DNA from 2 places in the Paenarthrobacter sp. YAF11_1 genome. Region 1 is predicted to be linked to the other one. Evidence: predicted binding sites of a transcription regulator. Region 1 holds the regulator's gene; the other holds the start of a gene.

What was found. The regulator LexA, encoded in region 1, represses DNA repair genes until DNA is damaged. The targets are predictions, from matches to a motif close to TCGAACANNTGTTCGA.
Region 2: the regulator LexA is predicted to act here: its motif matches at 2,115-2,130, upstream of AB4Y77_RS06895 (LexA family protein).

The regions. Positions count from the first base shown of each region.
Region 1 is NZ_JBFRDF010000013.1:51,481-57,311, reverse strand. Features, by position in the region: gene AB4Y77_RS18060 (ATP-dependent DNA helicase) at 1-1,600, shown strand, start outside; gene lexA (transcriptional repressor LexA) at 1,597-2,340, opposite strand; gene AB4Y77_RS18050 (LysM peptidoglycan-binding domain-containing protein) at 2,686-3,045, shown strand; gene AB4Y77_RS18045 (histidinol-phosphate transaminase) at 3,123-4,241, shown strand; gene hisB (imidazoleglycerol-phosphate dehydratase HisB) at 4,288-4,914, shown strand; gene hisH (imidazole glycerol phosphate synthase subunit HisH) at 4,911-5,663, shown strand; gene AB4Y77_RS18030 (hypothetical protein) at 5,664-5,822, shown strand.
Region 2 is NZ_JBFRDF010000003.1:298,469-304,299, forward strand. Features, by position in the region: gene AB4Y77_RS06875 (GMC oxidoreductase) at 1-632, opposite strand, end outside; gene AB4Y77_RS06880 (hypothetical protein) at 781-1,212, opposite strand; gene AB4Y77_RS06885 (hypothetical protein) at 1,211-1,396, shown strand; gene AB4Y77_RS06890 (dihydrofolate reductase family protein) at 1,377-1,973, shown strand; gene AB4Y77_RS06895 (LexA family protein) at 2,144-2,575, shown strand; gene AB4Y77_RS06900 (hypothetical protein) at 2,557-2,988, shown strand; gene AB4Y77_RS06905 (Y-family DNA polymerase) at 3,408-4,706, shown strand; gene AB4Y77_RS06910 (uroporphyrinogen-III synthase) at 4,741-5,831, opposite strand, start outside.

The DNA.
Region 1 (5,831 bases):
CAGTGTCCCGCACTTTGCTGCGTCCATGGGGGGACCGCAGTCGCAGTTGGGCAAGGAAGTGGTCAGGCTTCGCGAGTGGGCGGAAAAGACCGCCACCGGCGACCGTGACGAACTTATGCCCGGCGTCACGGATCGGGCTTGGCGACAGGTCTCCGTGACGTCCATGGAGTGTCTGGGCGCGCAGAAGTGTCCCCTCGCCGAGGAGTGCTTCAGCGAGTTGGCCCGGTCCCGCGCAGGCGAAGCCGACGTCGTGGTCACCAACCACGCCATGCTGGCCGTCAGCGCCTTTGAGGGGCTGGCTGTGCTGCCCGAATACGACGTCGTGGTAGTCGATGAGGCCCACGAGTTGCAGGACCGCGTGACGGGCGCTGTGTCAGGCCAGTTGTCCGTAGCGATGGTCCACGCGGCCGCGTCGAGCGCCCGCAAGCACACCGCCATCACGGTGGATGCCCTCAATGCTGCGGCCGACCGCTTGGATATGGCCATAGCGGGCGTGCCCAACGGTCTTCTGCCCAGCGGGCTCAATGACGAACAGCTCGATTGCCTGGACCAACTCCGGGAAGCCACACGCGCAGCACTGTCGGATTCGAAGACGGACTCTTCAAACGCGGTCGACGGCGGCAGGCAACTCGCGCGGTCACGGCTCATGCTCATTCTGGAGCTGTGCGAACGGATGCTCGCGGCCAAGGAGAACCGTGAAGTGGTGTGGTTTTCCCGCAACAGCACGTTCGATCCCCAGCAGGGATACTCGCAACCTGACGAGACCGCTCCGGCCCTGATCAACATTGCGCCCCTGAGTGTGGCGGGACGCCTTCGTGAAGGTCTCTTCGCTGGTCATACAGTTGTGCTGACTTCCGCCACGCTGGCCATCGGCTCGGCTTTTGAACCGGCCGCAGGTGGACTTGGGCTGATTGGCGATGGAGCACCAAGCTGGACCGGGATCGATGTCGGCTCGCCCTTTGATTACCCCAAACAGGGTGTGCTCTACGTGGCCAAGCACTTGCCCAAGCCTGGCCGTGGAACCTCGCCCGAGGCCCTGGATGAATTGGAAGACCTCATCCGCGCTTCCGGTGGGGGAGCGCTGTGTCTTTTCTCGTCGCGGCGGGCGGCTGAGGAAGCCGCCGATGCCATGAGGCTTCGCCTCGACGTCAGTATTCTCTGCCAGGGTGAATCCACCATGGCAGCTCTGGTGAAGCAGTTCGCCGACGAGCCCGATACCTGCCTCTTCGGCACGATGTCGCTGTGGCAGGGTGTGGATGTCCCCGGCGGTTCGTGCCGCCTTGTGGTCATCGACCGCATCCCGTTCCCGCGTCCGGATGATCCGTTGATGACTGCCCGCTCGCGTGCCGTGGCACAGTCCGGAGGCAACGGATTCATGGCTGTGTCAGCAACCCACGCTGCCATCCGTCTGGCCCAAGGGGCAGGCCGGCTCATCCGTTCCACGGGGGATAAAGGGGTTGTGGCGGTCCTTGACTCCAGGCTCTCAACAGAGCGCTACGGGGGCTTCCTCAGGGCAGCCCTGCCGCCGTTCTGGGCGACGACGGACCGAACCGTGGTGCGGGGCGTGCTGGAGCGCCTGGGCCCTGCCAAAGCCTCCTAGAGGGATCGCAGGACCGAAACGACCTTGCCCATAATGGTGGCTTGGTCGCCGAGGATGGGTTCGTACTGGGTGTTCTGCGGAAGAAGCCATGTGTGGCCGTCGCGCTGGCGGAAGGTCTTCACCGTTGCTTCGTCGTCCAGCAGTGCGGCAACGATGTCTCCATTGACGGCGTCGTTCTGCCTGCGGACAACTACCCAGTCGCCATCGCAGATCGCGGCGTCGATCATCGAGTCGCCGGCTACCTTGAGCATGAACAGTTCGCCGTGGCCCACGAGTTGCCGGGGCAGGGGGATGACGTCCTCCACTGTCTGGTCAGCAAGGATGGGACTGCCGGCAGCGATCCGACCGACCAACGGGACCATGGCGGTGTCGCTGGCGCTGGCAAGCTCGGTCACGGCAAAGCCACCCGTGCTGCGAAGATTGGTGGGCGCTTCCACTCCCGGAATGGGGCCGCCATCGAGGGTCAATGGCATGAGGACTTCCATGGCCCGGGGGCGCTTTGGATCGCGGCGGAGGTAACCGAGCTTTTCGAGCTGGGAGAGCTGGTGTGTAACGCTCGACAGGCTGGCCAGGCCCACGGTGTCACCAATTTCACGCATGCTGGGCGGATACCCGTTGTCATTGACTGACCGCTGGATGGTCTCCAGGATCTTCTTCTGCCGGACGGTCAGGCTCTTGGGACTCTTTTGAGGCTGCTGGCTCCGCGGGGGTGCCCCGCCGCCGGTGGCTTTCGCTGCCATGTTCGCCAATGCCTTTCCATTCCGCCCGGAGTGTGCCCGGGGTCGTCGGGTCTGCAAAAAATGTCAGACCCTCCTGTTCCACTGAAACAGTGCTGTTTCTTCACTCAAACGTAGGGCAGCCACAGGCGTTTATCAAACATTTGTTCTAGCGAGTCTCGACACCGTTCGTTGATAAGTGCTAAAAATGTCTTAGCAAGGTTCGAATATGTGTTCTATAAACCTGGCGCTGACACCGGATGTTCGAACGAAGTGTTCGAACATCCGGGGTTGGACAGGGGAACGCACAGAATTGGCAGCCATGTACCGGGATCCGGCGCACGGCAATAGCTCAGAAGGGCTCAGCTCATGTCCGCAATCACTACGTTCGCTGATTTCCGCACCACTCAGGCGCCTGCGCGTCTGCGCCTGACCCGACGGGGACGGATGGTCTTCTTTGGCATCCCGGCCATGCTGCTGGTGGCTGCGCTGCTGAGCCTGGCTGGTTTTATCACGTCACCGGCCAAGGCCTCGGACTCGCAGGGGCAACTCCAGCCGCCCGTCGCCGTCTCGGTTACGGTCCAGCCGGGACAGTCCCTCTGGGGCATTGCCGGTGCCGCTGCGCCTGAACGGGATCCCCGCGATGTCATTACGGAGATCATTCAGCTCAACGACCTCCGTGGCGGCCGTATCCAGCCCGGCCAGCAGTTGTTCGTGCCCGCAAACTAGTGTGTTCCGTCCCGTGTGGGGCGGGCGCCCGGCGTCACAGTTAGTTCGGCAGTCCCGGCAGCCCTTAAACTGTGGTGGTGAGTGACCAGCTTGAGCGACTTGACCGACTACCCCTCCGGACCAACCTGCGTGGACTGAGCCCGTACGGCGCACCGCAGCTTGATGTCCCCATTTTGCTCAATGTCAACGAAAACACCCATGGCGTCCCTGCCGATGTGCAGGCGGCCATCACCGAGGCCGTGGCCGCTGCGGCCACGGGGCTGAACCGTTATCCGGACCGGGAGTTCACCGAACTTCGTGAAGCCCTGGCCGAGTACCTTGGCCACAATCTCGCTCCGGACAACATCTGGGCAGCCAATGGCTCCAATGAGGTTCTGCAGCAGATCCTCCAAGCATTTGGCGGGCCCGGCCGGAAGGCGCTGGGATTCCCGCCCACGTACTCCATGTACCCCTTGCTGGCCAGTGGCACGGATACCGAGTACGTCCGCGGGGTCAGGGCTGAGGACTACGGCTTGGACGCTGCCTCCGCTGCTGCGCAGGTCCGCGAAACCGGTGCCAACATCGTGTTCCTGTGTTCGCCCAACAATCCCACGGGAACAGGCCTGGGGCTGGATGTCGTAGAGGCCGTTTATGAGGCCGGAGAAGCCAGCCAGGCAATAGTGATCGTGGACGAGGCCTACCACGAGTTCGCGCACGACAATACCCCCAGCGCCCTGACCCTGCTGCCCGGTCGCGAGCGTCTGATCGTTTCCCGCACCATGAGCAAGGCCTTTGCCCTTGCCGGTGCCAGGCTGGGCTACATGGCCGCAGCTCCCGAGGTTACGGATGCCATTCGGCTGGTCCGCCTTCCGTACCACCTGTCGGCTGTTACCCAGGCAACCGCCCTGGCTGCGCTTAGCCACCGGGAAGCCCTCATGGCCGACGTCGAGGACATCAAGGTCCAGCGCGACCGCATCGTGACCGAGCTTCTGCGCATGGGCCTCAAACCTGCGGAGTCGGACTCCAACTATGTTTTCTTCGGCGGACTCGAAGATCCCCACGCGATCTGGCAGGGCCTGCTCGACGCCGGTGTGCTGATCCGCGACGTCGGTATTCCCGGCCACCTCCGGGTCACGGCGGGAACCGAACCGGAAACCACGGCCTTCCTGGCAGCGCTGGAAGCGCTGCTGGACGGCCGGGCGTCACAGCCCGCCTAAACTTGTCCATAGACCCAACCCACTCTTCGTGTATAAGGACGTCCCAATGAGCGAAACCGGCGCCACGCCGTCCGCTGCCCGCACCGCGCGCATGGAGCGCACCACCAGTGAATCCTCCGTCCTGGTGGAGATCAACCTGGACGGATCAGGTGTCTCGGACATCAGCACCTCGGTTCCGTTCTACGACCACATGCTGACGGCGCTGTGCAAGCACTCGTTGATTGACATGACCGTGAAAGCCACCGGCGATACCCACATTGACGCCCATCACACCGTTGAAGATGTGGCCATCACCTTTGGCGAGGTGCTGCGCACGGCTTTGGGCAACAAGGCCGGCATCCGGCGCTTCGGCGAAGCCACGGTTCCTCTGGATGAGGCACTGGCTCACGCCGTGGTGGACGTTTCGGGCCGGCCATACCTGGTTCACGGTGGAGAGCCGGCCGGCCAGGAGTATCACCTGATTGGTGGTCACTTCACCGGTTCGTTGACCCGCCACGTTTTTGAGGCCATTACGCTGCATGCCGGGATTTGCCTGCACATGAACGTGCTCGCCGGCCGCGATCCCCACCACATCGTGGAAGCGCAGTTCAAAGCCTTCGCCCGGGCGCTCCGTGCCGCGGTGGAATCCGATCCCAGGGTAGAGGGCATCCCCTCCACCAAGGGGGCGTTGTGAGCGTCCAGGTCCTTAAGGACGGGGCAGTGGCCGACACCATCGCATCGGTCAAGCCCGAGTCCCCGGAAGGCAAGCCCACCGTTACGGTGCTCGACTATGGTTCGGGCAATGTACGTTCAGCCGTCAGGGCGCTGGAACGTGCCGGTGCCCATGTAGTGCTGAGCTCCAAGCCTGAAGACGTGCTCAACGCGGACGGACTGGTGGTTCCCGGGGTCGGCGCGTTCGAGACCGTCATGAAGGAGCTGAAGGCCGTTGATGGCATCCGGATGATTGGACGCCGGGTTGCCGGCGGCCGGCCCGTGCTGGCCATCTGCGTCGGTTTGCAGGTCCTGTTTGAAGCCGGTGTGGAACACGGCACCGAGTCCGAGGGCATGGCCGAGTGGCCAGGCAAGGTGGAACTCCTGCCTGCTCCCGTTGTCCCGCACATGGGGTGGAACACCGTGGACGTCCCGGAAGGCTCCAAGCTTTTTGCCGGCGTCGAGCAGGAACGTTTCTACTTTGTGCACTCGTACGGTGTGCAGGAATGGAACTTCGATGTTGTGCAGCCCCGCATGGCCCCGCCGCAGGTGACGTGGTCCGAGCATGGTGCACGGTTCATTGCCGCTGTTGAAAATGGCCCGCTGTGCGCTACGCAGTTCCACCCGGAAAAGTCGGGGGACGCCGGGGCGCGGCTGTTGCGGAACTGGGTGGACGGCCTCAGGAAGACCCCCACTCCAGCGGCAGAAGCCTCCGAAAGCGGTGCTGCCTAGATGTGGTCTGTAGTCCTCATGGGCCTTGCAGGCGTGCTGGTAGGCGGCGGTATCTCCTTCCATCAGCAGAAGAAGCCCCGCTGGGTTTCCATCTCTTTCTACGTGCTGGCAGGCTTGTCCCTGTTGGCCGCCTACCTCCTGACGCTGCCCGGTAACTGAGCCGGTCAC
Region 2 (5,831 bases), on a different contig from region 1:
AGGGGCAAAAGGTGATTGGTCCGCGGCTCCATCTCAGGCGCCGCTGTGAACGTGACGGCAATGGGAGGCCGGGTGATGGACAGTCCCAGATTCGCGGCGGACTTCTCCATGGCCAGGGTCTTCGCGGTGTCCTTGTAGGGGTACGGGACTGGCTGCAGCATGGCTTCGGCGGCATCGTAATAAGGATCAAGGTCAGCCCGGGTGAAGGGCCAGTTCTCGTATCCGCCACCGGGGATGGGGGACTCGGTGACGAACCATTTTTCGTCTTTGCGCAGGAGGACATTGGCGTAGATGAGTGAGCCGCCGCCCAACCCACTGGACACCAGTCCCTCCGTGCCGCGGAACGTCCAGGCATCGAAAAGTCCATACAAGCCGCGGTCCGGATCCCAGAAGTTCCGGCCCATCTCCGACGGCGAGCGCGCGAAGCTGCCAGGAGGGTACGGTTTGCCGCGTTCCATGAGCACAACGGACTGTCCGGCCTCGGCCAGTCGAAGCGCCGCAACGGAACCTCCAAAGCCGGAGCCCACCACCACTGCGTCGACTTTTTCGATGCCACTGCCACGGTGGCGTGGCGGATCAGACGCGGGCTCATACCCCGCATCCCCACTGTTCCCGGTCCCCAGACGACCCATGGCCGTTCCTCTCAGAGGAGAGCTGACTACATAGCTGCAGCTGACGGCGCCGGGTGTGGCCGGGCGATGCCTCCGCGGACTATGGGGCTTATGTTCCCACCGGGCAGGGGATCTGTAAATGAGGTGGAGTACTTGGGTTCAGGGTGCGCTAAACAATACGGGTGTAGATCATGTCGAAGTCGTGCTCCAGCGGCCCGCCTGGGTAGGTACCGCGTTCCAGGCGGGCGGTGATGGTGTTGCTGTCCTCGGTGAAGTGGCCAACGAAGCGCTGGGGCCAGTCCGGGCCGTCCCGGAAGAGAACCCATACCTTGTCCTTGAGCGTCATATCGTAGATCCGGGCGACACCCCGGGAATCGAAATAGTGCTGCTGGAAGGCTCCGTCCGAGCCTGTGGCACCAATGACGCTGACCGCATTGGGATACTCCGGCCGCTGGACTGTGGATCGTTGGATGAGGAAGCCTCCACCTTCCAGCCATTGGAAAGTTGTCCGGCCGGAGACCTCCTTGCCAGGGACCGACGTTTCCCACTCGCCGACCAGGATATTCAGTTGCTCCAACGTGGGTTTTGGATCCCGTGCCATGGCTGCCTCTTTTCGCGTCTTCGCGCTGGTGAACAGGTTCAGCGTAGGGCTGCTCCGTTCCGCCGTACAGACCTCCGCGGAGACCGCCGAATGCCATGCGGGCAGTGCTGTGATGGCCGGGATCGGGCCTATGCGCCTGGGGTGGGCGGTGGCAGGATGGGCGCATGAGCCGAGTCACCTGTGATCTGACTGTTTCCCTTGACGGATATGTTGCCGGACCCAACCAGTCCCTGGACGAACCGTTGGGGGAGCGAGGCGAGAGCCTGCACCGCTGGCAGTTCGAGCAGAGGGAGGCCAGCGCCGCTGAGATCGCGGGCATCCTCGAAGCTGGTGCCTACATCATGGGCCGGAACATGTTCGCCGGGCCTGGACCGGGTCCTTGGGACCAGGAATGGCGCGGCTGGTGGGGTGAGGAGCCGCCGTATCATGCACCTGTTTTCGTCCTGACCCATCACCAGCGCGAGCCGCTGGCGATGGAAGGTGGCACCACTTTCCATTTCGTCACTGACGGCATCGAAGCGGCCTTGGCCCAGGCCAGGGAAGCCGCCGGGGACAGGGACGTGGCTATTGCGGGGGGAGCACAAACCGCCCGGCAATATCTCTCCGCCGGCCTCATGGACGAGCTGCGGCTTCACATCTCTCCCGTGATCCTCGGTGGTGGCGAACGGCTGCTCGACGGCGTGGGGGACGTGACGCTTGAACCGATCGAAGCGCGCGGGACCGGACTCGTCACCCACGTGCGGTACCGGGTGCAGCGCTGATCCAGCCTTGGCGCCATCCCGCCATTATTACGGCTGGCGGGTGACCCTACGCGTCTCACGGCACTCTGCGGGTACCGTGACAGCACCCTTTGGAACGGGGCGAGCGACCACAATGTCCGTCATCCGCTGTACACTCGACTATCGAACATATATTCGAATAAAGGTGTGTTGTGGGCGTGATAGTCGGCCCCCGCGTGATAGATGCGGGCTTTTCCCTGATGTCGGTTTTGCTGGCACCTCTCCCGGTGGCAGCCGGGTATCCGTCGCCGGCGCAGGACTATTTTGATGGCCGGATCGATCTCAACGAGCACCTTATCAAGGATGTCACCAGCACTTTTGTGGTCAGGGTGACGGGGCAATCCATGGAAGGTGCCGGGATCAGTGATGGTGATGAGCTGATCGTCAACCGTGCGCTGGAGCCCAAGGATGGGTCCGTCGTCGTGGCTGTCCTCGATGGTGAACTGACCATCAAAAGGCTCCGCGTCACGCCTTCGGGTGTGATCCTCCAAGCAGACAATCCCAAGTATCCGGACATCCGCGTGCCGGCACTTTCCGAACTGACCATCTGGGGAGTTGCCACCACGTGCCTGCACCACATCTGAGTCCGGCCCGTTCGCAAGGGCCCATTCCCAGCGAGCTGTGGGAACGGATGGGCGCTGAGTTCGGCCTGCCAAGCCTGGAAAAGGTCCGGAGCCGGCTTGCGCAGATACATGAGGATCCGGAACCTGTGATGCAACAACTGGTGCGGGTGTTTTCAGCGGACGGCACTTACTGTCCAGGCTTCCAGTTCCGGGAAGACCTGTCCTTGCACCCCGTGGTGTTGGGGCTGTTTGTCCGGGCCATGGCCCTGGGTATTCCGCATAACTACTTTGCCGCTTGGATGGTCACCGGATGCCCGGCGCTGCGCGAGGGCCGGCCGGTAGACCTGGTGGACCGGCTGGCGCCCGCTGTTCTCACCGCGGCTTTGGAGCGCTCTTTTGAGCATGGCCCACGAGGCGGGCGCGGTTCTGCGTGATGGGTGTCAGGACGTCGACCATTGCAGCCCAGCGTCTTTATGCTTCGGTCGACACGCGAGGATAGTGATTGCCCGGAACCGCTACGGCAAGTTCCTGAAATGCGACGCCGGAACCTGCAGATCCGGGGTAATTGACGATGAGAAGATCAAAGCCCGCGTCAAGGATCTCGCGATAAGTGCCGCCAAATCCGAGGTCGTCACGTTTGCCAGTGCGATGGGGGCCAGGTGGTCCTCCTCAAAACGAATTACGGTCAAGGGTTGAGGCCTCTGCTGGACTACCGGGTCAGATGCATATCGAGACGAGGTCTTCTTGTCGGTGCGTGGCGGTACAGTGAAGGTATTCGAAGATATGTTCGAATACGTGGCGTGTCCTGCTAAGGAACGGCCGCGCGCATGCTAGGGCCGAACGGAGGAGGACGATGTCCAAGCCAGCCATCATGCATCAGATGCAGGAGATCGCCCACGTGGATATCAACTGCTTCTATGCGTCGGCGGAGCGTGCGTTCAACCCCTCGCTGGAGGGTAAGCCGCTGATTGTGTTGTCCAACAACGACGGCTGCGCAGTGACCAGGTCTCCGGAAGCCAAGAAGCTGGGGATCGGGCTGGGGGAGCCATGGTTCAAACTTGCTCCACGGGCCGAGGAATGGGGACTCATTGCCCTGTCCAGCAACTACGAACTCTATGGGGACATCAGTTCCCGCGTCATGGAACTTCTGGCCCGCTACTCGGCGTGGCAGGAGGTCTACTCCATTGATGAGGCGTTTCTGGGGGTGAAAGGTCAGCCGGAAGACCTGCTGGAACTGGGACGCACCATCAAAGCTGCGTGCCAACGGCATGTGGGGGTTCCGGTCTGTGTGGGCATCGCCAGAACCAAGACCCTCGCCAAGTTGGCCAACAAGTGGGCCAAACACAATCCGGGCTTCAACGGAGTGTGCCGCTGGGACTCGATCCCTGAAGCCCTCCGCGAAGCGCTGATGGCGCGGCTCTCCGTGATTGAGATCTGGGGTGTTGCGACCAGGCTGACCAAACGTCTGAATGCCATGGGGATCTTCTCCATCCTGGATCTGGTCCGGGCTGACCCCGTGGCTTTGCGGGACAAGTTCTCCATTGTCATGATGCGCACGGTGCTGGAACTCCAGGGCACCCCGTGCATCCCGATGGAGGAGGAAAGGATCGGGAGGGACCAGTTGATCTTCTCCCGCTCCTTTTCCACACCGATTACGACGGCGGCGCAGCTGCGGCAGGTGCTCAGCGTCTACGGGCAGATGGCAAGTGCCAGGCTGGCCAAACACGACCTCCAAGCAAAGTTGCTGACAGCCTTTGCTGCCACATCGGTCTACAACCCCAACGACAAGTCGTTTCCCACCGTTAACGTCAAACTCCCGATGCCCACCTCGGATCCCGTCCTGCTGACCAAGGCAGCGCACGCGTTGGTTCCAAGGATCCAGGAAGGCGTGAGATACGCCAAGGCCGGCATCATGGTGACCGACCTCCGCCCCAGCGGCAACCAGAAGCCCTTGGAGATCTTCGAGAACCGGCACGAAGAGCGTGGCATCGGCCCGCTGCTGGAGCAAGTCAGCAAGCGGTACGGCCGCGGCTCCATCGGTTTGGGGCACGCGGGAATCAAGGGAGGACCGGACTGGTCCATGAAACGGGACATGCTCAGCCCCCGGTACACCACCAACTGGGATGAACTGCCCTTGGTGAAGGCGGCCTGACGTGGGAGGAAACCACCTCGTGGAGGCAGGGAGCCTACGCCCGCAGCCGGTAACCGCGCTTCACTACGGTCTCAACGAGCTTGCCATCCGGCAGCGAGGAACGCAGGCGGCTGACCGTCATGTCCAGGGCATGCACAGAGCCGCGCAGGTCCAACAGGTCCGAGAGCGCTTCCCGGGACAGTACTGCTCCGCCCGCGCCGAGCAGCGCCCGCAGGAGCAGCAGGGGAGCCGGTGCCAGGTCCACCACCTCACCGTTGATCCGCAGGCAGCGCCCGCGCAGTTCGATCGTGGCGCTCTTGGTCTCCAACCGGCGTACATGGTTGAGGGACAAGTGTTCGGTTACCAACCGGATCAGTGCGCCCATGCGGTAACGGTCCGGGATCAGTGGCGTCAGCCCGGCGTCGACCAGTGGTTGTGCGGTGACCGGCCCAACAGCGGCAACAGTGACGGGCCCTTTGAGGGCTTCGATGAGCTGCCGGTAGAGGCCCATTTCGTGGGCTGTGCTCCACATGGCGTCCACGGCTGGCGCGCTGGTGAACGTCAGTACGTCCAGGTTGCCGCCCACCACTGCCTCGATCAGGCGCGGCAGCTTGTCTTCGCCGTCGGGCTTCACCCAGCGGTACGGGGTCACCGTCAGGACCGTGGCGCCGGACATGCGGAGCCGTTCCAGCTGGCGGACATCGGTGTATCCGTGCAGCTGCACGGCCACGGTTTTGCCGCGCACACCTTCGGTCAGCAGCATGTCCACCAGCGTGGCAGTGGTTTCGTCACTGCTGATTCCGACGTCCGCAAGACCGGCAGCCCGCACGGCACCGCGGGCCTTGGGGCCTCGGACGAACATGCGGCAGGCGGACAGGGTTTCCAGGAGTTGCTCGCCGATGCCGAAGGAATCGGCGGCCTCACACCAGCGGCGCATGCCGTAGGCGGTGGTGGCGATGCAGATGTCGGGCTTGGCAGCAATGATGGTGCGGGTGTCCTCGATGAGGACCATGTCTTCCTGCACAGGGGCGATCTTCAAGGCGGGGGCGTGCAACACGCTCGCACCGCGGCGCTCCAGTGCCTCAATGAGGTCACGGGAGCGGCGGTGCGAGGTGACGCCGATTCGGAATCCGTCCAGCGGCGCAT